3 regions of the Mesorhizobium sp. C395A genome follow, and region 1 is predicted to be linked to each of the others. Evidence: riboswitches for the same ligand, from Rfam matches in the RefSeq annotation. Region 1 holds a riboswitch; each other region holds the start of a gene.
The links. Region 1 has a riboswitch for cobalamin ahead of NLY37_RS12110 (CbtB domain-containing protein). Riboswitches for the same ligand answer to the same signal wherever they lie in the genome.
Positions count from the first base shown of each region.

Region 2: another riboswitch for cobalamin. It lies ahead of metE (5-methyltetrahydropteroyltriglutamate--homocysteine S-methyltransferase); the one in region 1 lies ahead of NLY37_RS12110 (CbtB domain-containing protein).
Region 3: another riboswitch for cobalamin. It lies ahead of NLY37_RS25430 (aromatic ring-hydroxylating oxygenase subunit alpha); the one in region 1 lies ahead of NLY37_RS12110 (CbtB domain-containing protein).

Region 1 covers NZ_CP100473.1:2,439,726-2,447,476, reverse strand. The annotation lists gene NLY37_RS12125 (MFS transporter) at 1-100, shown strand, start outside; gene NLY37_RS12120 (aromatic ring-hydroxylating oxygenase subunit alpha) at 108-1,283, opposite strand; gene NLY37_RS12115 (gamma-glutamylcyclotransferase) at 1,419-2,111, shown strand; cobalamin riboswitch at 2,179-2,374, shown strand; gene NLY37_RS12110 (CbtB domain-containing protein) at 2,411-2,590, shown strand; gene NLY37_RS12105 (CbtA family protein) at 2,606-3,415, shown strand; gene cobU (bifunctional adenosylcobinamide kinase/adenosylcobinamide-phosphate guanylyltransferase) at 3,408-3,920, shown strand; gene cobO (cob(I)yrinic acid a,c-diamide adenosyltransferase) at 3,922-4,536, shown strand; gene cbiB (adenosylcobinamide-phosphate synthase CbiB) at 4,684-5,661, opposite strand; gene cobD (threonine-phosphate decarboxylase CobD) at 5,660-6,715, shown strand; gene NLY37_RS12080 (tyrosine phosphatase family protein) at 6,712-7,221, shown strand; gene NLY37_RS12075 (creatininase family protein) at 7,231-7,751, opposite strand, start outside.
Region 2 covers NZ_CP100473.1:5,877,249-5,884,999, forward strand. The annotation lists gene NLY37_RS28460 (glycosyltransferase family 10 domain-containing protein) at 1-628, shown strand, start outside; gene NLY37_RS28465 (hypothetical protein) at 766-1,119, opposite strand; gene NLY37_RS28470 (cytochrome-c peroxidase) at 2,075-3,130, shown strand; gene metE (5-methyltetrahydropteroyltriglutamate--homocysteine S-methyltransferase) at 3,569-5,917, opposite strand; cobalamin riboswitch at 6,009-6,208, opposite strand; gene NLY37_RS28480 (adenosine kinase) at 6,614-7,606, opposite strand; gene metK (methionine adenosyltransferase) at 7,715-7,751, opposite strand, start outside.
Region 3 covers NZ_CP100473.1:5,208,017-5,215,767, forward strand. The annotation lists gene NLY37_RS25420 (DUF680 domain-containing protein) at 1-71, opposite strand, end outside; gene NLY37_RS25425 (DUF680 domain-containing protein) at 138-344, opposite strand; cobalamin riboswitch at 843-1,044, shown strand; gene NLY37_RS25430 (aromatic ring-hydroxylating oxygenase subunit alpha) at 1,162-2,409, shown strand; gene NLY37_RS25435 (FAD-binding oxidoreductase) at 2,447-3,547, shown strand; gene NLY37_RS25440 (PqqD family protein) at 3,709-4,131, shown strand; gene NLY37_RS25445 (hypothetical protein) at 4,284-5,333, shown strand; gene NLY37_RS25450 (glycosyltransferase family 2 protein) at 5,330-6,073, shown strand; gene NLY37_RS25455 (glycosyltransferase family 2 protein) at 6,107-6,859, shown strand; gene NLY37_RS25460 (glycosyltransferase family 2 protein) at 6,844-7,536, shown strand; gene NLY37_RS25465 (nucleotidyltransferase family protein) at 7,536-7,751, shown strand, end outside.

The sequences.
Region 1 (7,751 bases):
GCTGGCGTTTTTCGGCCTCGGCTCGGTGTTCGTGACGCTGGGCATTCTGGCCGCGGTTTGCGGCTTTATCTCCTGGCGCTATCTGCCGAAGTCGCTTTAGTCGCCGATCAGGCGGTTGCCTCAAGCGCTGCATGCCGCTCGCGCACCCAGTTGTGGAAGCGGTGCAGATCGTACTCCTCCGGCATTAGCACGCCGGCCTGGTGGCGCATCGAGCGCAGGCCTTTCTGATTGATCTCGCAGATCGCGGCATCCTCCTCCAGCACCTGGGTGCCGAAGGCGACGACATTGTCGATGTCCGTCTCAGCCAGCGCCTCGGGCGCGAACAGCCATTCGGCGGTGAGTTCGGTCTGTTCGGGACCGAGCGGCATCAGTCGCACCGTTCTGACATAATCGACATGGCCGACGATGAACATCGAGGGCAGGCTGGTGGCATAGGTCTGTCCGGCCGCACGCTCGGCTGGCGTCAGGCCCGGTAAGACCGGGCCATGGGCATGTCCGTCGCGCGACCAGGTCTCGGCGCCGGGGCGCAGGCCACCCGAAAACTCCGGCGCGTCATTGTCGGCATGGCGGACCCAGTCGGGGTCGTCGTGCCGGCTCATCAGGCCGCGGCCGTATATCGGCACCAGCCGAGACAGGTCCTTGTGGACGCCCGGGCAATGCAGGCACTCGTTGAAGTTTTCCCAGAAGATCTTCCAGTTGCAGTTCATCACCTTGCGCAGGACATGGCCTGATACCAGCGTTTCCAGCGGCCAGTTGGCGAGGTCGCCGGATGCGGGATCGAAGGAGGTCCCGGCGGAGCCGGCCGCAGCCTGCTGAAGGTTCACAAAGACAAAGCCGCGCCACACCGACAGCGCCACCCGGTAGAGCGGATGATCTGCCTTGTCGAAACCATCTGGCAGCGATTTCGAGGGAACGCGCACGAGATCGCCGCGCAGCGAGTAGGACCAGGCGTGGTAGGGGCACGTGATGAGCCGCGCTTTCAGCCGGCCCTCGCTTTTCTGGCAAAGCTGCGAGCCGCGATGCCGGCAAGTGTTGTGGAAGGCGCGCAGTTCGCCGGTCTCGTCCCGCAGAATGACGATTTCCTGCGTGCCGACGCGGAATGTCCTGAACGCCAGCGGCTGGGCGAGGTCGGCCTCGCGGCAGACGAGCAGCCAGCTTTTGTGCCAGATGGCGTCGAGATCGCGCTGGTAAGCCTCGCTATCCCAATAGGCCGACGACGGTAGCGTCGGTTCGGCCCGGCTCAGGCCGTTATAGGGGTCGCGCTCGCTCGGGCTGGGATGCATGGCTGGCTTCCTATGAAGCGTCAGCCGACACCCCGGCAAATCGTTTGTCAATCAGAGTGCCGCATTGCCGGTTGCAGGCGCGGCGCATAATCATGTCGTGGACACGGGACATTCGGAAATTGGGGGGATTCGGAAGTGGCCGCACGACAGATGTCGCTTACGCCGGAGCTGGTCGCGCGCTGCTGGCGCGAGATCAGGGACCCCGGGCCGGATCCGGACGCGATGCATCTCGATGAAGCCGACTATGACGCGCTGCTGGATGAATTGCAGGTCGAACTCCCGGACAGCGAACCGCTATGGCTGTTCGGCTATGGATCGCTGATCTGGAAACCGGAAATAGATTATGTCGAGGACCGCGTTGCGCTGGCGCGCGGCTGGCATCGGTCCTTTTGCATGAACATGACGCGCTGGCGCGGCACCAAGGACAGCCCCGGCCTGATGATGGCGCTGGACCGTGGCGGACAATGCAAGGGCGTCGCCTTTCGGCTGACCGACAATAACCGGCGCGAGCAGTTGGGCCGGCTTTTCCGGCGCGAAGTCACGCTGAAGCCGACAAGCTACCGGCCGCGCATGCTCAAGCTTGCAAGCGAGGCCGGACCGCTCAGGGCATTGGCCTTCGTCATCAACCGCAACGGCCTGACCTATTCAGGACCGCTCGACGAGGGCAAGGTCGTCGAAAGGCTGGCAACGTCCTGCGGGCACTGGGGGTCGGGCGCCGACTATCTCTACAACACGGTGAAAAACCTTGAAGAGCGCGGCATTCACGATCGCCATCTGTGGCGGCTGCAGCGGCTGGTTGCCGAGCGGATCACCGCGTTGAACCCGTAACGCCGCATGGCGCATTCGCGCTGTTGGCCGGCGGAATTTGGTTTGCCGGATGCGGCCGTTTCAGCCTATAGTCATGCATGTCGTCGGTTCCGTTAGGGACCAAGAGGGAATGCGGTGAGGGCTGACTTGTTGCCCAATGCCGTGGCTGCCCCCGCAACTGTGTGCGGTAGTCCTCTCCAAGCCACTGAGGATTTTTTCCTCGGGAAGGTGGGGAAGGGCGCTGATCCGCGAGCCAGGAGACCTGCCGGCGACAGGGAACTGACTTCGATGCCCTCGGGTGGAGGGCGAAAGGACAAGATATGAATACCGCTTCCGTCTCCCTCGGCGCTTCCGTCTCCTCGCAGTCGCGCTTCATGCAGCTCGTGCTTAGCGCGTTTCTGGGCATTTTCGTCGTCGGCGTTGTCGGTTTCTCGCATATCGATGCGGTCCACAATGCGGCGCATGACTATCGCCATTCGATGGCGTTTCCCTGCCACTGACGAGGATCTGACATCATGAACCTGTTTCGCAACGTCGTGTTCATCGCGGCGATCGCAGGGCTCGTGGCCGGTGTCGCTCTCGCCTGCATGCAGGCCTACGCCACCGTGCCGCTGATCCTCAAGGCGGAGGTCTACGAAAAGGCTGGTGGCGGCCACGAGCATCAGCATGCCGCGGCGCCCGCCGCCAACGCTACGGACACCAATGCCATGAGCACCGCCGCGCCGGCGGAAAATGCCGTGAGCAGCGCAGCACCCGCAACGGCTGAAGCAGCCGCGCCGGCGGAGGACGAAGGCTGGGCGCCGGCCGACGGCTTCGAGCGTTTCGCCTTCAGTGTCGTCGCCAATATCGTCACCGGCATCGGCTTCGCGCTGGTCCTGGTGGCGGTTTCCGAGTTCGCCGGCGGCATCGGCAGCTGGCGCCAGGGCGTGTTCTGGGGCCTGGCGGGCTTTGCCGTGTTCACGCTGGCGCCGGGACTCGGCCTGCCGCCGGAACTGCCGGCAATGCCGGCGGCCGATCTCATACAGCGCCAGATCTGGTGGTGGGCAACGGTGATGGCAACCGCGATCGGCCTTGCCCTTATCACCTTCCGCACGTCGGCGCCCCTGACCGTGCTCGCCGTCGTCCTGATCGTCGCCCCGCATATTGTCGGCGCGCCGCAGCCTGACAGTTTCGTAACGCCGATCCCGGAGGGCCTGCATCATCAGTTCGTGGTGGCGGTGACGCTGACCAATCTGGTGTTCTGGCTGGTGCTCGGCGCAGTTGTCGGCATAGTGCACTCGCGCTTCACCGGCACCGCGACCAGCCTGCGCGACAGCTTTGCCTGATCGCAGTTTGACCTTCATCATCGGCGGTGCGCGCTCCGGCAAGAGCGCGCATGCCGAAACTTTGGCGACGGCGTTGCCGCCGCCAAGGGCCTATATTGCCACCGCGCAAGCCTATGACGGCGAAATGCGCGAGCGCATCGCGCAACACCGCTCGCGCCGCGGCGAGGGATGGGCGACCATCGATGCCCCGCTTGATCTTGCAGGTGCGCTCGAGGCATTGCCGGACAACCAGCCGGTGCTTGTCGACTGCCTGACGCTTTGGCTGACCAATCATATGCTGGCCGATCATGATCTAGAGCGGGAGTGCCGGCGGCTGGCCGATGTGCTTTCGCGGCCGCGCGGGCCGTGGTTCGTGGTCTCGAACGAAGTCGGACAAGGCATTGTGCCCGACAATGCGCTGGCACGCCGGTTCCGCGATGCCGCCGGCAGGCTCAACCAGCAGATCGCGGTGGTAGCTGATATGGTGCTTCTGATGGTGGCGGGGCTGCCGCTCAAGGTGAAATGAGATGACCGATATCGACGCAAAAGATGAAGAGCGCCATCGCGCCAAGATGGCCAAGCGCAAGGCGGTGCAGGACGCCGAGGTCGCGGAAAAGACGGTCGAGAAGGGGCTGCTGATCGTCAACACCGGACCCGGCAAGGGCAAGACCACGGCTGCCTTCGGGCTGGCGCTACGCATGCTCGGCTATGGCAAGCGCGTCGGAATCGTCCAGTTCATCAAGGGCAAATGGCACACCGGCGAAAAGGATGCCTTCGCGGCGTTTGGCGGCCGCGTCGTCTGGCACACGATGGGCGAGGGTTTCACCTGGGAGACGCAGGATCTGAAGCGCGACATTAAGGCGGCTGAAGCCGCCTGGGCCAAGGCACTGGAGTTGATCGCCGATCCCTCGATCAGCCTCGTCGTGCTGGACGAACTGAACATCGCGCTGCGTTACGACTATCTCGATCTCGACAGAGTGGTGGCGGCGCTGAAAGCGCGGCGCGAAGGTCTGCATGTCGTCGTCACCGGCCGCAACGCCAAGCCGGCGCTGGTCGAGGCGGCGGATCTGGTGACGGAGATGGGCGTGACCAAGCATCATTTTTCGGCCGGCGTGAAGGCGCAGCAGGGGATCGAGTTTTGAGGGGTTTCGTACCCTCCCCCTTGTGGGAGGGTCGATCCGCGAAGCGGATCGGGGTGGGGTCCTCGTAGGTCGCAGTCCCCCACCCCGGCGCTTCGCGCCGACCCTCCCCACAAGGGGGAGGGTAAAGGGAAGGGCGACGGTAAGCTCTCAGAACGTCACCGCGATAAGCACCGCCGACAGCAACCCGAACAGCCCAATCAGCAGATAGTCCGCCACCTGGTACAATTTCAGCGCCTGCCTGATGTCCTGGCTTTCCGCCGCGCGCCTACCGCCTTCGCCCATATAGGCGTCCTCGACGATGACGCCGCCATAGCTGCGCGGGCCGGCGAGCGCCAGGCCGAGTGCGCCGGCCATTGCTGCTTCCGGCCAACCGGCATTGGGTGAGCGGTGCTTTTTGGCGTCGCGCCGCATTGCTTGCCAAGCGTTGCGGGGATCGGCGCCGTCAACGAGAAAGGCGGCGGCAACGATCAGCAACGCGGTCAGCCGGGACGCCGGCAGGTTGATCCAGTCGTCGAAGAGTGCCGCCGCGCGGCCGAAGGCCTCGTGGTGCGGGGTGCGGTGGCCGATCATCGAATCGGCGGTGTTGGCGGCCTTGTAGGCGACGCCGCCGGCCAGACCGCAGACACCTGTCCAGAAGGCGGGCGCAACGATGCCGTCGGAGAAATTCTCGGCCAGGCTTTCGATGGCGGCGCGGCTGACGCCGGCATGGTCGAGCTTCTCTGGATCGCGGCCGACGATGCGCGCAACCGCAATGCGGCCGAGCGCCAGCCCGCCGGTATCCAGCGAATCGGCCACCGCCTCGACATGTTCGGTAAGGCTCTTTTGCGACAGCAGCGACGAGGCCAAGATTGCCGTGATGATCATGCCGGCAGGAAAGAGCTGCCAGAGCAGGATTTGCACGATGAAGGCGATTGCCGCCGGCACCAGCACGATCACCAGCAGCGCCTGCGCGCCGCGGCGGCGACGCAGCGCGTCGGAATCAGTGTCGCGGTTGAGCCTGAGGTCGAGAAAGGCTATCAGCCTGCCGAACCAGGTGACGGGATGGCCGACGGCACGGAACAGCCAGTCCGGGTAACCCAGGATGCGTTCGATGGCCAGCGACAGGAAAGCGATCAGGATCGACATGAAGCTTTCTGATGGAGCGATTACTGTGGTGGATCACGGTGGATCCCTTGGCCGGGCGAGGGCGCTCTTCCCTCACGCGCCACAACCTTTCGTCGATCTCTCGACAGGTATCAATCCGCACTCCTACCCGCTTTTCGAGCTGCCCGCCACCGCCCTGTCACGATTGCCGGAGGCCGCGCGCCTGCGTGAGCTGGCCAGGGTCGCGGCCGGCGCCTATGGCGCGCCTTCGGCCGAGAATGTGGTGGTCGCCCCGGGCACGCAGATCCTGCTGCCGCGCGTCGCCTCGCTGGTCAGCCCCGGCAAGGCGCTGGTGCTCGGGCCGACCTATGCCGAGCATGCCAGGGCCGCCGCGATTGCCGGCCATGCGGTGGCGGAGGTCGACGATTTCGAGGCGCTTGCCGGAGCCGAAATTGCCATCGTCGTCAATCCCAACAATCCCGACGGGCGAGTCGTGTCGCGGGAAAGGCTGCTTCGGCTTGCCGAGACATTGCGCGCCATAGGCGGTCTGCTGGTCGTCGACGAAGCCTTCATGGATGTCGGCCCGCACGCGGAAAGCCTGGCCGGCGATGTCGGGCGGGGCGGCATCGTCGTGCTGCGCTCGTTTGGCAAATTCTTCGGTCTCGCCGGCCTGCGGCTCGGCTTCGCACTTTCCGATGCGGTGACGGTCGAAAGGCTTGAAACGCAATTCGGCCCTTGGGCGGTCGCCGGCCCAGCGCTCGAATACGGCATCCGCGCGCTTGCCGACAGCGGCTGGCAGGCCGACATGCGGCGGCGGCTGGCGCAGGATGCGGCGCGGCTCGATGCGCTGCTTTCGCGCTTTGGCGTTGCTGTCGCCGGCGGCACGACGCTGTTTCGCTATCTCCGGCTTGCCGATGCACCGGGGCTGTTTTCGACGCTCGGCGAGCGCGGCATATTGCTCAGGCATTTTTCCGAGCGTCCCCAGGTGCTCCGCGCGGGGCTGCCTGGAAGTCAGGAGGAATGGCAGCGGCTTGAATCGGCGCTTGCCGACTGGGGCGCACGGCGCGACGATGGGTCGAAGGAGATCGCGCCATGATCCATATCTGTTCGCTGGCAAAGCTTGAGGAGACGGTGGCCAAAAGCGGCGCCGAGCGCGTGCTGTCACTGCTCGCTGCCGGCACCGAGGTGACGCGGCCGGCCTCAATCGCGAGGGAAAACCACCTGCATCTGGTCATGCACGACATCGCGGTGGCGCAGGACGGCATGACCATGCCCGGCGAAGACCATGTGCGCAATCTGCTCGATTTCGCCCGGAAATGGGACCGCGCCAAACCCATGGTCGTCCATTGCTATGCCGGCATCAGCCGCTCGACCGCCTCGGCCTATATCATTGCGGCGGCGCTCGCCCCGAAGCGCGACGAAGTCGAACTTGCGCAGACATTGCGGAAGCTTTCGCCCTCGGCGACACCCAATCCACGGTTGATCGCCGTCGCGGATGCTCTGCTCTCACGACAAGGCCGCATGATCGAAGCGATCGAGGCGATCGGACGCGGCGCCGATGCTTTTGAGGGTACGCCTTTCGTGTTGAAGATCGACGGCTAAGGCGGCCCGCTATGCCAGCCAGTCGGCAAGCTTCGCCTTGCGCACATCCTTCAACAGGGTGATGAAGCCGTCGGCCTGATGCTCCGCCGTCAGTCGGCCTTTCTCGGCCGTGGCAATGCTGGCATCGCCGACCACGCCGTTGGGGTTGAGATCCCCAGCGATCCAGGCGAAAGCGTGCGTTCCGGTGTGGCGCAGCAGCGCAAATTCGGTTTCGGCGCGGGCGACCTTGGAGGCGAAATTGTCGGCCTTGGCCATGTCGACTAACTCCGGGCGAAAATGCAGCATCAACGAGGTCTCGACGTCGCCGCCATGGATGCCATGGCGGTCTTCCAGCTCGGTGTACATGCCGGCGGGGCGGCCGAAGCGCTGCCAGCTGGTCTTCACCGCCAGCATCCTCTCACGCACGCGCAGCTCGCGCGTGACGATGCCCATGATCTCTTCATTGCCGCCATGCGAGTTGACGACGATCAGTTTCCTTACGCCTGCGCGGGCAACGGACAGGCCAAGCTCGGTCCAGGCATCGACCAGGG
Region 2 (7,751 bases), 2.9 Mb from region 1:
TGCAGCGCGCCGATTCGTTTTGTCTCCGCCTATCACTCGGTCTTGGTCTGTAAACAAGACATATGACCAACTTCTGGTCAGCGAAGTGGTGGATAAACCGCTTCGGCTCTCATGGATTACCAGTAACATCGCCCTGCTAAAAGGACATCGATATCGGCTGGCGTTTCTGGAACGGCTGAGAAAGGAGCTCGATTTTGACCTGTTCGGCCGAGGTTTTCGGCTGATTGGAGATAAATGGAACGCACTCGCACCTTACCGTTACAGTATAGCGTTCGAGAATACTCGTGCTGACTACTATTTTACAGAGAAGCTTATGGACTGCTTCGTTGCTGAAACAATGCCGATCTATTACGGCAGCCCAGCAATCACGAGGTTCTTCCCTTCGGACTCTATGGTTCTGATTGACCCAGAGGACAAGAACGTAACCCAAAAAATTCAAGAAATCATCAACTCAGACCTCTGGAAGGAACGTCGCGGCGCAATAAGAGAGGCGAAGCGGCTAGTCCTCGAGAAATACAATACGTTTGCTTATCTCGCGGGCTTCATCGAAAGCGTTCAGGATAAACCCTTACCGCCAGAAATTATACACATCGAATCGCCTGAAGTTGATTTTGCAACAGACGAATGAATTAATCCAACGCTCGCTTCGCGTGCCCGGCGGTTGGTGGTCTGGCGAGATCGGTGCGGAGCGCTCGGCGGAGAATGCCTGCTGCGCAGACGGGCCGGCACGGGCGCACAAGGTCATGCGCCCGCGGCTGCCGCTGATCAGACGAACTGGGGAAGGCCAGGAACGGAATTGAGGACCTCGTCCACGAGTTCGTCGCCGGCATGTTCCTTGGCGCAGGCGATCGTCTCGTTGGCGAGGGCGGCGATCTTTGCCATGCTGAGACCCTCACCCATCAATTGCTGCCCGAGCCCCATAAGGCCGCCACCCTCTGGGTCGTCGCCATGATACTTCGCTACTAATTCCGAAGCTCCCGGAATGGCCTCGATCATGCGCGCGCCGGGACCGTCGGCCGCGTGGCTCCGCAGGAAACCCAGCATTAACCCAACGGCCTTCTCTGCGAGAGCCGGGCCGATGCCGGCACCAGTGGCGATGCGCGGTAAGATTTCTTCCATGCAGGGTCTCTCTCTCTTTGATTAGGTTTACAAGTGGCCGGTCCGGCGCCCCGCGCCCTTGGCCGAACCACAATGGAACTCCACTAAATAGGCCAGCGGAAGTGCTATTGCGCCTAAAACCGCCTCTGTCAACGCAAGCTGCGTCGGAAGTGCGTGTTTCGCAAACCGAAGATCATTGCAATTCACTTCAGTAGCATTGGCAACCGCACAGTTTGCGTTGGCTCGCTTATGGGCCAATGCCCCGCGCCCGTCAAATGATGACGACAACGTGGTCGGCGCCTAGGATCTGTGGATCAAGGTGAGGCAGTTACAGCGGGTGGACCTGCTCAAGCGCGGCGCCTTCGACACAAAGGGCTAGATTGGCGATACTGCGCGTGTTGGCCATGTCTTTCCTGGCGTGATGGGATGTTCGTAGAAGCGGAGCTATATGCCGGTGTGACGGTCCACCAAGGCGGAACGCCTATTCCGATACGAGATCCATACTGTCGTATAGACCGTCGCTGCTTAGGTGTTGAAACCGCCATCGCTGGTGACATCACAATGTGCAGTCGGCGGGTGTCGACAAGGCCGATTGCGTAATCAGCAGGTCAGGAGGAACGAATGAACCCTGACGTTTCAGAAGCTCACTTTTCGCAAGGCGTGCAGCGCACATCGTGCAAGAGATTGCCAGTCTTGCGGATGCTGTCGACTTTCTCAACCTTGGCTGGAAGATCGCAGTGACCGAATCTACGAAGCCGCCCTCAGGGCGTGCTTTGATGCATACAACCGGTTGCCGACCAGGGATACCCCTCCTCCCTGAAGTCCAATCGAGAAGAGCGATCCTTCCAAGAGGGTCCCAGCTCAGCTGCGAAAACAGGTGTGAGATCCCGTCCTCTCCCTCAAGCTGATCTAGCTCAGGGCGTTCATGAGCCGCAGATCGCATAATGGCTGCGTGGACGACGCAGGAAGACCAATTATGAAAATCCTATTCAGTACGATGGCTGTCACCTTGCTGGCACCCACCGCCTTTGCTGCGGATTCGATCCCCACCGACCTCAGAGATACGGCATTGGCCACCTTCACGGCTTTGCCATCCACCACGCCGACAGTCGCCAACAACCCGATCACCCCGGAAAAGATCGCTCTCGGCAAGGCACTGTTCTTCGATCCACGCGTCTCGGCGTCAGGCGTCTTGTCGTGCAATTCATGCCACAACCTGGCCACCGGCGGCGACGACAATCACGAAACCTCGATTGGCCATGGTTGGCAGAAGGGACAGCGCAACGCGCCGACTGTACTGAACGCTGTCTTCAACATCGCCCAGTTCTGGGATGGTCGTGCCGAAGACCTGAAGGCTCAGGCGAAGGGACCGGTCCAAGCCGGGATCGAAATGGCCAATACACCGGGCCAACTCATCGCCACTCTCAAGTCCATGCCGCAATATGTCGAGTGGTTCGATGCAGCTTTTCCGGCTGAAGCCGATCGGGTCACCTTCGACAACTTCGCCAAGGCGATCGAAGCCTTCGAGGCGACACTGGTCACACCTGCCCCGTTCGACAGCTTCCTGAATGGTGATGAGGTTGCCATGACTTCCGAACAGAAACAGGGCCTGGTGCTTTTCATGGACAAAGGCTGCTCGTCCTGCCATGCCGGCATCAACGTTGGTGGGCAAGCCTATTACCCATTCGGCCTCGTGGAACGGCCCAGCGCCGAAGTCCTGCCGGACAAAGACAAGGGCCGATTTGAGGTCACCAATGCAGCCGACGATTCCTATGTCTTCCGCGTGGCGCCGCTGCGCAACGTTGCACTCACCGCGCCATACTTTCATACGGGCAAGGTTTGGGATCTGAAACAGGCCGTCGCCATTATGGGGACCACCCAGCTCGGCGTAGTACTGGCGGACGAAGAAGTTGACCTGCTTGTTGCCTTCCTCAACTCGCTGACCGGAGAGGCACCTGACGTCGCCTATCCCATCTTACCCTCAGAAACGGCGACAACGCCCCGGCCTGTAACGCAGATCTCAGGAAAATAAGGGCCAACTGGCTGCGGACTCGCAATCGAAAATGATTGGCGATTTTTACTTGGCGACACGAATTGCGACGTCCATCTCCGAATTGGCGGGACGCTAGCGATACCCGGACCCTGCCACCTCGCCCGTAGTCTGCGCGATCAACTGGGGGCGGACAGACGCAGCACCATATATTGTCGCTGCCTGAGCGAACGCGCCAAGCAGTCTACTTTGAGAAACGACGCGTGTCCGATTTGTTCGAGGCGCGGGGCCTGTATGTCCCCAAGGAACCAATATTATAGCGTAGTGCCACATTTATATTTCTGCGGGATTAAGACACGTGCCGTAGGGAAATTGCACATTTGCGCCGAGTGGCTCATTTCCAAGAGTGTGCCGGTTTGGCATGTTCACGGCCGACAGGAGCCAGCCGGTAGCTCACCACACGGTGAGGAAGGAGAAGCCTCAGGCCACTTTCTCCCGGAGCGCGCGCGCTGCAGCGACCATGTTAATGAGGGCAGGGCGGACCTCCTCCCACTTGCGTGTTTTGAGGCCACAGTCCGGGTTTACCCACAGTTGGCCGTCGGACAGTCGCTCGCGGGCAAGCATGATTAGGTCCGAAATCTCGCAGACCTCCGGCACACGTGGTGAGTGAATGTCATAGACGCCGGGACCGATCTCGTTCGGATATTTGGAGCTCGTGAAGGCGTCCAGCAGTTCCATCTTGGAGCGCGACGTCTCAATCGAAATGACATCCGCATCCATTCCAGCGATCGCGTCGATGATCTCGTTGAACTCCGAATAGCACATGTGGGTATGGAGTCGAGTCGCGTCCTTTACACCCGTTGAAGCGATCCGGAAGCATTCGACAGCCCAGTCGAGATAGGCTTTCCAGTCAGATTGGCGCAGTGGCAATCCTTCGCGAAACGCGGCCTCATCGATCTGGATCATCCTTGCGCCGGACCTTTCGAGATCCGTCACTTCGTCGCGGATGGCGAGCGCGATCTGGCGGCAGGCTTCGGAGCGGGGTACGTCGTCTCGAACAAAGGACCAGTTGAGAATGGTCACTGGGCCTGTGAGCATTCCCTTCACAGGCTTTTCCGTAAGCGACTGGGCGAATTGCCACCAGCGCACCGTCATCGGATTGCGCCTCGATACGTCCCCGAAGATGATGGGGGGACGCACGTAGCGCGACCCATAGCTTTGCACCCAGGCATGCTGAGTGAAGGCGAAGCCGGACAGCTGCTCGCCGAAATGCTGTACCATATCGTTTCGTTCGAACTCACCGTGCACCAGCACGTCCAGCCCGATCTCTTCCTGCCAACGAATTGCTGACTCGATCTCCTTCTTCAGGAAAATCTCGTAGTCGACATAACTGAGCTGGCCCTTCGCATGAGCGGACCGCGCGCGGCGTACCTGCGGCGTCTGCGGGAAGGACCCGATTGTCGTCGTCGGGAACGGCGGCAGCCCGAGCGTGCCGGCCTGGACTCTGGAGCGCTCGCCAAAAGCGCTCTCTCGTCGTTTCATGCTATGGTCAATGCTGGCGATCCGCCCCTCAACAAGCGGGTCATGGATCTTCGTGGACGTCAAGCGAGTGGCGGCAGCCTCGGCAGAAGCTTTCAACGCGGCTGCCACCGCATCCCTGCCTTTGGAAAGGGCCCGGGCCAGCAAGACCAGCTCGTCGGTCTTCTGGGCCGCGAAGGCGAGCCACGACCTGATGTCGGCCTCGAGTTCCGTCTCCATGCGCAGGTCAATCGGCACATGCAGCATCGAGCAAGAAGGCGCGATTTCGACGCGGTCCAAGGGCCAGCCGGCGACGATCGGTTTGATGCGGTCGAGAATGGCGGGCAGGTTCGCACGCCAGACGTTGCGGCCATCGATCAAGCCGAGCGAGAGCACCAGATCCTTCGGAGCGAGCCGACCCACCGTTTCCAGCTGCTCGGGAGCGCGCACGAGATCAATATGCAGGCCGGCCAGGGGCAGAGAAACCGCGGTTTCGAGATTGTCTCCCAGCGACCCGAAATACGTAGCCAGCATGATCTTCAGCTCGGGCGCGGCTTTCGACAGCTGGCCATAGGCGAATTCGAACGCAGCTCGTTCGTTCGGGTTCAGATCGAGGACAAGCGCTGGCTCATCGATCTGCACCCAGTCGGCTCCCGACAGCTTCAGCCTCTGCAGGACTTGCTCGTAAACGGGCAGCAGCCGCGGTAGGAGCGCGATGGGACCGAACCCTTCGGCACGCGATTTCGCCAGCTTGAGGAAGGTGATGGGTCCAAGGATGACTGGGCGTGTGTGAATGCCGAGAGCTTTAGCCTCGAGGAAGTAATCGACCGGCTTCGATGACGAGAGGGCGAACGTCTGATCATCATCGAGTTCCGGCACAATGTAGTGGTAGTTGGTGTCAAACCACTTGGTCATTTCCATCGCGGTTACACCAGGTCCATGAGCCTCCTCCTGGTGACCAGCGTGTCCACAATCCTCCGTCTGACCCTGGTTGCCGCGCGCCATTGCGAAGTAGATGTCAAGTGGGACCTCGCCGCTATTCCAGCCGTACCGGGATGGAATGGCCCCGACCATGGCTGCGGTGTCGAGCACATGGTCGTAAAGCGAGAAGTCGTTCGACGGGATTTTCGACACGCCGCGATCGCGCTGCTCTTCCCAGCTAGCGGCTCGGAGCGCCTTCGACGTCGCAAGAAGGTCGCCAGCGGACGATGTTCCGGACCAGTAGCTTTCGAGGGCGAATTTCAGTTCTCGCCGACGACCGAAGCGCGGCACGCCGAGCGTTGCTACAGGAATTTGCTGAGAGACAGTCATGTCATACCCCGATGGTTGGGGGCGTCGGTGACAAGGAAGGCGCTAGCAGGCCGGCACGCCGGTTGCAGCGGCCACCGAGACACCCCGCCCGTGGACGTAATTCGCCGTGGCAGGTCTCTGGCTCGCGGGGTCATAGCCTCTACCCGTCTTCCCGAGGGTATTCGCCTCAGTGACATGAGTGGATTGGCTCGCCGCTAACAGTTGCGGGGGCAGCGCCGGCATCGCACCGGCTTCCCTCTTAGCTCCGCTGCGGCAGCACCGTACGCGAGAACCACAACAGCAGACAATCACAGCAACCCGCTCTTTGTCAATGACGCATAATGAAATGTTTATGTCGTTATATGGTCGCGTTTTACGCCTTTGTCTAGCATTGTGAAATATTCAGTCTGCTGCCCGCATTCGGCATCGTGGGACGTGATCGCAAGTCAAGTCCGACGGACGCCGCGAGTTCTCCGTTACCTCAGGAACCTTACTGGCCTTCCCCAAGCTGAGCTTCTGGAAAATGCTGGTGACGATCTGGATGACGGTGAATGCCGTCATGGCAAGCACGCCTTGCACCGCTCCTCCAGCGAGCTTCACGGCAGCAGCATGGGTCAGTTCTCCGAAGCGAATGGCTGTCGCTATCAGCGAGCTTTGACACAGTTCCGCCACTGCGGTCATCGCGTCAGTAGGGCGGGTGGTTAGTTGCCCGCGCATCTACAGCAACCCAGCCCCTTCCGCCTCGCGGCGCAAATTCTGCCTTGGCCTTGGGCCGATCTGCTGGATCACCAGGCCGGCCGCCAGCGAGCCAAGGTCGCCGCAGGTCTTGAGGTTGCGGCCCTGCGTGTAGCCATGCAGGAAACCGGCGGCGTAGAGGTCGCCGGCGCCGGTGGTGTCGACCAACTCCTTGATGGCGGTCGCCTCGATGACCACGGTCTCGTCGCCGCGCACGATCACCGAGCCTTTTTCGGAACGGGTGACGGCGGCAATCTTGCAGTCCTTGCGGATCTGAGCCAGCGCCTCGTCGAAGGATTTTGTCTGGTAGAGCGACTTGATCTCGTGGCTGTTGGCAAAGACGATGTCGACAGTGCCCGAGCGCATCAGCTCGAGGAACTCGTCGCGGTAGCGGTCGACGCAGAACGAATCAGACAACGTCATCGACACTTCGCGTCCGGCCTCGTGTGCGAGCTTCGCCGTCTGCCGGATCGCCTCCTTGGCGCGCGGCGGATCCCACAGATAGCCCTCGAAATAGCTAACCTTGGCGCCGGATGCCTTGTCGGCCTCGACATCGTCAGGGCCAAGCTCGACGCAGGCGCCGAGATAGGTGTTCATCGAGCGCTCGCCGTCGGGCGTGACGAAGATCATAGAGCGCGCCGTCGGCGGCTGGCCCTTGAGCGGCCTGGTGTCGAAGGCGACACCCTGTGCATGGATATCGTGCGCATAGATTTCGCCCAGCGCATCGTTGGAGACCTTGCCGAAGAAGGCGGCGCGTCCGCCGAAGCTGGCTACGCCGGCCGCCGTGTTGCCGGCACTGCCGCCGGAGGCCTCGATCGCCGGGCCCATGCGGCTGTAGAGCAGTTCGGCGCGGCGCGTGTCGATCAGGTTCATCGCGCCCTTGATGATGCCGTTGATCTCGAGGAATGCCTCGTCGCACTGGGCGATGATGTCGACAATGGCATTGCCGATGCAAAGCACGTCATAATCCGGCATCAATGTCTCCGCCAAAAAACCCGAGCCGGCTTCTCGCCACGCCTGCCAGGCGCGGGTCTGCCCGGTGGAAATGGGCTTTCCGCTTGCCAATCCGTTCGCCGGCGGCTCTCACGGGGCGGCGAGTCCTGCCTCGCGACGCAATTCG
Region 3 (7,751 bases), 2.8 Mb from region 1:
TTGTCGCTGCCGGCGAAAGCGCTGCCGGAGATGGCCAAAACGGCGGCGGCAGCAAGGATGATCTTTTTCATTTCAAATACTCCTGAATTTTTTGGGATCCCGAGAGCGACGGGTTAGCCGCCCTTCTTTGGTCGGGATCAGCGATTGCCGTAGAGGTCGCGGTCGGCGCCCTGAACGACAGGCTGCTTGTCAGCGTGCGCCGGCTTCTGAATGGAAGCCGTATACGAGCTGTCGACCGAGACGGCTGGCTGGTTCGCACCATTGGAACCGTAATTGTCGCTACCGGCGAAGGCGCTGCCGGTGATCGCCAAAACGGCTGCGGCAGTGAGGATGATCTTTTTCATTTTTAGTACTCCAGTTTGTCTGTCCGTCTAGCGGCGTGTCTTGGGAGGAATTCGCGTCGTTCGGACAGCCCCGATGTGGGAAAGCCATAGGCTGGTTTCCAATCACGAAGTTGTTCCGTGTGGACCACGGTCCTGCACCTTGAAATTGTGCTAGGAAGTTCCTCTATGGTCATTTATCGCATTGTTTTCAGTTGCTTATGTCGAACCGAGTGGTTCGCTCCGGTGTCGGTTTCCGGGCCGTCGTTCACACCGTCCTGCACGCATTGTCAACAGAAACGAACCGTTCGGTTCGATTAGAGATTGCTAATAGTAACTTTTCGATACCGTTGAGCCCTTTTTGCCCCCGATCGGAACTGGATCCGCAGCGATTCGAAACGGCGATGATAGCGCCGCAAGACAGGATCTCAGCCCTTCGGTGGTCGGCGGGGCGTATGCGCGCGTGTCGCGCCGCATGGATATGATGTCGCTTTCATGCCGACGTCGCGATCGCTGCCGTGATTAGATGATCGCATCTCAGGTGCCGCTTCGTGACGACGCAGCGGAGAATTGGGAAGCCGGTCAGAATCCGGCGCTGCCCCCGCAACGGTGGTGGAGTTGAAGTCGCAACGGGAGACCACTGGGCAAGAGCCTGGGAAGGTGTCGCGATGGTCCGCAAGGACAACTCCAGAGCCCGGAAACCAGCCCGAGATGCATAGACTCGACTGATCGCGGTGGGCGGTCAAGAGGTGGATAGTGCATGTCCGGCGCCGCGCCGGCCTGCGTCCGATCCTTCCTCCATCACCACCAAGTTCAGTCCTTAAACCACGAGGACAGAACTATGGATACGCGCAACGACATGCTGAGGCTCCTGAACGGCCGCAAGCAAGGCTTTTCGCTGGAACAGCCCTTCTACACCGACCCGGACTATTTCAAGCTCGACATGGAGCTTATCTGGTATCGCGACTGGCTGTTCATCGGCCATGATTGCGAACTGCCGAAGCCCGGCAGCTATATCACCGTGCAGATCGGCGATTATCCGGTGGTGCTGGTCCGCGACCAGAAGGGCAACATCAACGCCTTTCACAATTCCTGCCGCCATCGCGGCAGCCGTGTCTGCAACACTGAGAAGGGCATGGCGGCAAAGCTTGTCTGCCCCTATCACCAGTGGACCTACGAGCTTGACGGCCGGCTGCTGTTTGCCCGCCAGATGGCCGACGGTTTCGACAAGAGCCAGTTCGGCCTGAAGCCCGTCGCCTGCGAGAGCGTCGGCGGCTACATCTTCATCTGCCTGGCGAAAGAACCTGCCGACTTTGCGCCGATGCGCGCCATGATAGAGCCCTACCTCAAGCCGCACCGGCTGAATGAAGCCAAGGTCGCCTTCGAGAGCACCATCATCGAGAAGGGCAACTGGAAGCTGGTCTGGGAAAACAACCGCGAATGCTATCACTGCGCCGGCAATCATCCAGAGCTGTGCAAGACATTCCCCGAAGCGCCGACGGTGACCGGCGTGCAGGGCGCCGACAGCGATCCGGAGATGCTGGCGCACTGGGCGAAATGCGAGGCGGCGGGCCTGCCGAGCAAGTTCCGCATCGATCCGGCCGGGCAATACCGCGCCACCCGCGCGCCGCTGCTGCGCGATGCCGTCAGCTACACGATGTCGGGAAAGCGCGCGGTGACGAAGAACCTGTCCGACACTGTTGCCGCCGACCGCATCGGCACCTTGATGCACTACCACTATCCGACGACCTGGAACCACATACTGATCGACCATGCGGTCACCTTCCGGGTGCTGCCGATCAGCGCCACCGAAACCGCGGTGACGACCAAGTGGCTGGTGCACAAGGATGCGGTCGAGGGGGTCGACTACAACCTTGAGGAGCTCACCCATGTCTGGACCGAGACCAACGACCAGGACCGCCGCATCGTCGAGGAAAACGCCTTCGGCATCCTGTCTCCGGCCTATGAGCCCGGCCCCTATTCGGAGCTGCACGAGGGCGGCGTGATCCAGTTCGTCGAATGGTACGCGGCCTTCATCGGCCCGCGCCTTGCCGAAGGCGGCCGGCCGGCGCTGCGCAGCGTCGCGTGAGCTGGAGCAGGCGAAGAGGGACCAGAGGATGAATGCGATGACGGATCTTGGGCTCTATCGCCATCTTGACCAGATGGCGCCGTGGAACGATAGGCTGCAGGTGCTGGAAGTGATCGGCGTCAGCGACGAGGCGCCCGACGTCAAGACCTTCACCTTCCGCTCCGACAACCAGACCTGGTTCCGCTACAAGCCGGGCCAGTTCCTGACGCTGGAACTGCCGACACCGGACGGGCCGCTGATGCGCACCTACACGCTGTCGTCGTCGCCATCGCGGCCGTTTTCGATCGCGGTGACGATCAAGGCGCAGGCCGGCAGCATCGGCACGCGCTGGATGTTCGACCATCTGGTGCCCGGTTCGCATGTCAAGGCCTACGGACCGGCCGGCGACTTCTCGTTGCACAGCCACCCGGCGGCCAAATACCTGTTCATTTCCGCCGGCTCCGGCGTGACGCCGATGATGTCGATGCTGCGCTGGCTGAACGACTGCGCGCCATGGACCGATGTCGGTTTCGTCAACTGCGCGCGGCGTGCCGAAGAGATCATCTTCCGCAAGGAACTCGAACTGCTCGGCGGCCATATGCCCGGCCTGTCGCTCGGCTTCATGATCGAGGAACGTTCCAGCCGCGAAGGCTGGTACGGCCATATGGGCCGCATCGATGCGATCCGGCTGCCCTTGCTGGCTCCGGACTTCCGCGAGCGCGAAATCTTCTGCTGCGGCCCCGATCCGTTCATGCGCGCCGTGCGCGGCATGCTGGATGCCGCCGGCTTCGACATGACGAAATACCATCAGGAGAGCTTTGCCGCGCCTGTGGTGGAGGAAATTCCGGCGCCGTTTGCCTCCCCGGTCGAGGACGGCATCGCTGCACCTGTCGAAGCCGTGACGCCGATCCGCTTCTCGCTTTCGGAGGTCGACGCCGGCTGCGTCGCCGGCCAGACCGTGCTGCAGACCGCGCGCAGCTCGGGCGTGCGGATTCCCGCCGCCTGCGAGTTCGGCCTGTGCGGCACCTGCAAGGTGAAGAAGGTCTCCGGCGAAGTCGAGATGAGCCACAATGGCGGCATCCTCGACCACGAGATCGATGACGGTTTTATCCTTGCCTGCTGCTCGAAACCATTGTCGGCGCTCGAAATCGAGGCTTGAGCCGGTCGACTTCGCCGCAACGGTCGCCGACGCAGGCGTTGTATTCGCGGGTCTTTGTCTTGCCAACCAACGGCCAAGTGATTTAGACGCACTTAGGAAGGGCTTGGCAGACCGTGAAGCCGGCGCATCCCTTCAGGGCGCATGGGACGGGGGACACAGCGATGCAACAGCGGGTCTACGCGGTCGCAAGCAAGGACATCGTTTTCGAATCATTCGATGGCGAAGCCGTCGTTCTCGATCTTTCGAACGGCAAGTATTTCGGCTTTTCCGATTCCGGCAGCCGGGTCTGGCAGGCTTTGTCGTCCGGCGTCGCCACTGAAGCGCTGGTCGGAGCTGCCGCGGGCGCCGCAAAAATAAGCCTGGCCGACCTCGAAAGCTTCGTTGCCCGACTGCTCGATTTCGGGTTGCTTGCGCCAGCCGAAACACCGGCACAACCGCTTTCGGGCGAGCTGTCGTCTGCGCTTGCTGCCAGCAATGAGCCGCTCAAGGTCGATGTCCATGACGACCTTGCCGATCTCATCATTGTCGACCCGATCCATGAGGTCGAGGAACCTCTCGGCTGGCCGGCGGTGAAACAGGCATAATCGTTTCCCTAAAGCGCGTCGCGTTTGAACGGACTCAGGCGACGCGGTTTAGATCTTTTATTTTATGCATGTCGTCGTCTCAAAACCGGGGCCACCCCGAGCGACATGCATCAGGCGACCCGGCGCAATTCTGGACGCTGAACAACCAACACATGCCTTTGATCACGCTGCAAACCCTGCCGGATTATGCCCGCCATGTGCTGGCGGCCGCGGAAAGCGCCGCCGCATTCTATCCCGTTACCGCCAGCGTGCGGTTGCCGGGACTGGAGCTGAGTGTCCACCTCGACCATGGCACGCTGGCGGAAGCCATGAGCCATGCCTTCATACCGGCCCCGGAAAATCCGTCTGCATCTGACGGCTGCCGCATTTTCGTCGCCCACCCGGGCATCGATGGCGTCCTCGCCCCGGCCACCTGGGGCCGAGGCGATTACAACCATCATGCCTTTGCCAACCGGCTGGAAGAGGCCGGATTGCGCGGCAGCTACTATCATGACCTCGATTTCTGGCAGTTCCATGATCCGCAACGCCATGTCGGGGCGCAGCTGATGATGGCGGCCGAGGCCTTTCCGCCATGGGAACAGGCGGCGCCGCTGCGCGCCTTCCTGCATTGGGAATATGCGGCGCGCGGCATGCGGCTTACCCATGCCGGCACGCTGGGCATCGATGGCAAGGGCGTGTTGCTGGCGGGCTCCGGGGGAGCCGGAAAATCGGGAACAGTCGTCGCCGGCCTGCTCAATGGGCTCGATAGCGTCGGCGACGACTATGTGCTGATCGACCGGACCGGGGGGGTGACGGCCTATCCGCTGTTTGCCACGCTCAAGCAGGATCCGGAGGGCTTCAAGCGGCTGAAGCTGGAGGAGCGGCTAAAGTCGTACCAACCGCTGAACTGGCAAGGCAAGCATGCCTTTCACATCGACGAGATCGCGCCTCGACCAACTCCTCCAAGTCTGGACATTATTGCTTTGATAGTGCCCCATATCAGGGGAGGTGCGAGAAGCTCGGTCATGCCCATATCGCGCAAGGATGCCATGATCGCCCTGGCGCCGTCAGGAATCGTGCAGATGCCGGGCGAGCGGGAAGCGGGCTTTCGCTTTTTCAGCGAGCTTACCCGCGATCTGCCATGCTACCGGCTGTCGCTGGGGACCGAGCCGCGCGAGATCGCCGGCACGATTGCGGATTTCGTCCTTCGGGGCTCCGCATGAAGTTGAGCGTCATCGTGCCGGTCTGCAATCGGGAGATCTATGTCGTTTCGACGTTGCGGTCCCTGCTCAGGCAACGCGACGATGCCGATCTCGATATCATCGTTGTCGACGATGGCTCGACGGACAGCTCCGTTGAAGCAGTCCGCGCCATCATGCGGGAAGCGTCGTGCATCCGCCTGTTCCAGCAGGCAAACCAGGGCGTGGCCAACGCGCGCAACACAGGGCTGAGGCAGTTGCTGCCGCAAACCGAACTGGTGTCGTTCCTGGATTCGGACGACGTCTCGCCGGCTGGACGATTCAAGACTGGCCTACCCCTGTTCGCGGCCGACCCTGCGCTCGAGCTGACCTACTCGCTGATGACGCGCGTCGATCTCATGGACGACGAAGCCCTTCAGCCGGCACCGGGCGGCGCAGGTCCCACCGTGCGCGGCGTCAGCCTTAGCGCCGGGATATTCCGCAGGGCACTCATCGACCGTACAGGTGCTTTCGACGAGGAGTTCCGGCAGGGCGAAGACGCCGACTATCTGCTGCGCATTTTCGAAACCAGCCCAAAGCACATTTTTCCCGACACCGTCGCGGTATACTACCGGCGCCACCCCGGCAATTTGACCAAGCAAAGGGATGTGGCGGTGCGCGAATACCTACGTGTAATTCAGAAATCCTTGCGGCGGCGCAAGGCCGATCCGTCGCGGCGCCCGGTCGAGGGGCTTTTCGAGATCAAGCGCCCGGCAGAGTGGTGAAAGAATGAATAGATCACAGCCTGGAATGCGTGCGTGAAGCTGAGCGTGATCATGCCGGTCTACAACCGCGAACGCCATGTCGGCTCGGCGCTGCGCTCGCTGCTGAGGCAGCGCGATGCCGCCGATCTCGACATCATCGTTATCGATGACGGTTCGACCGACAGTTCGGTGGCGGTCGTGCGCTCGCTGATCGCGGAGGCGCCGTGCATTCGCCTTTTCCAGCAGCAGAATGCCGGGGTGACGCGGGCACGCAACGCGGGCTTGCGGCAATTGCTGCCGCAGACCGGGCTGGTATCGTTTCTCGATTCCGACGACATTTCCCCGCCGGGCCGCTTCAAGGCGGATCTGGCCTGTTTCGACGCAGACCGCACCCTCGAGCTCACCTATTCGCGCATGACGCTGGTCGACGACATAGATGACGATACGCTGGAGCCGACAGCCGACAGCCACTCGGTGACGGTTCGCGGCATTCACCTGTCTCCCGCTATCTTCGTCCGGCGATTGGTCGAACGCATCGGCAGCTTCGACGAGGATTTCCACCAGGCCGAGGACACCGACTATCTGCTGCGCACTTTCGAAAGCGGGCCGAAATTCACGATGCCCGACACTGTTGCGCTCTATTACCGGCGCCATCCCGGCAACATGACCAGGCAGGCCGATGTTCCTTTTCGCGAATTCATGCGCGCCGTCTACAAGTCGATGAAACGGCGCGAGGCCGACCGCTCCTTGCACCCTGTCGACGGCATCTTCGATTTCAAGGAACTTGCGAATTGGCGTTTCCTGTGATGGCCAGCTACGGCGTCGTCATTCCGGCCTTCAACGCGACCGCCACCATCGCCGAGACGCTGCGATCGGTCGCGGCCCAGACGGTCCAGCCCGACGCCATAATCGTCGTCGATGACGGCTCGACCGACGATACGGTCGCGGTGGTCAATGCGCTGGGCATGCCGGTGCAGGTGTTGCGCCAGGACAATGCCGGACCAGGCAGCGCCACCACCAGGGGCATCGCCGCGCTGGCGACGCCCTTCGTCGCCACGCTCGATGCGGACGATCTGTGGCTGCCGACCAAGATCGAAAGGCAGCTGGAGCATTTCGAGCGGTTTCCCGCGACGGCAGGAGTCTTTGCCCACTGGCGGACGTTTCGCGATGACAAGCCCGATGTGCAACAGGACGTGGCCGTGGCGGGCTGGTCGCGCACGACGATGATGATCCGCCGGGAGGTAGCCGAGGCCGTCGGTCCGATCATCGACCCGCAAGGCGGTCGCGGCGACATGGTCGACTGGATCGCCCGTGTCCGCGAGGCGGGCTTTGCGCTTGCCATGCTCGACGATGTCCTAACCTTGCGCCGCATCCGGCCCGACAGCATGTCCTATGGACGCGACCCCGTGCGCGACCGCGGTTATGTCGAAGTCGTAAGGCTGGCCATGCAAAGGCGAGCAGCGAAAAAGGCGAGCGCCGACTGATGGCCAATGCCATGCGCCGTATCGGCCGTCGGTTTCCGGACTATGGTTGGTCATGGCCCACTGGCGGCCTCGACCAGTTGCTGAAGGCCGCATTGCTCCCCGATGAAGAGGCGGCCGGGGGCTATGCGGCGCGCTGGCTCGACGAGAACGATATCGACCATGCTGCTTTCCGCGAGCATCGGCTGCTGGCCGCGATCTCCGACAGGTTCGGCCGC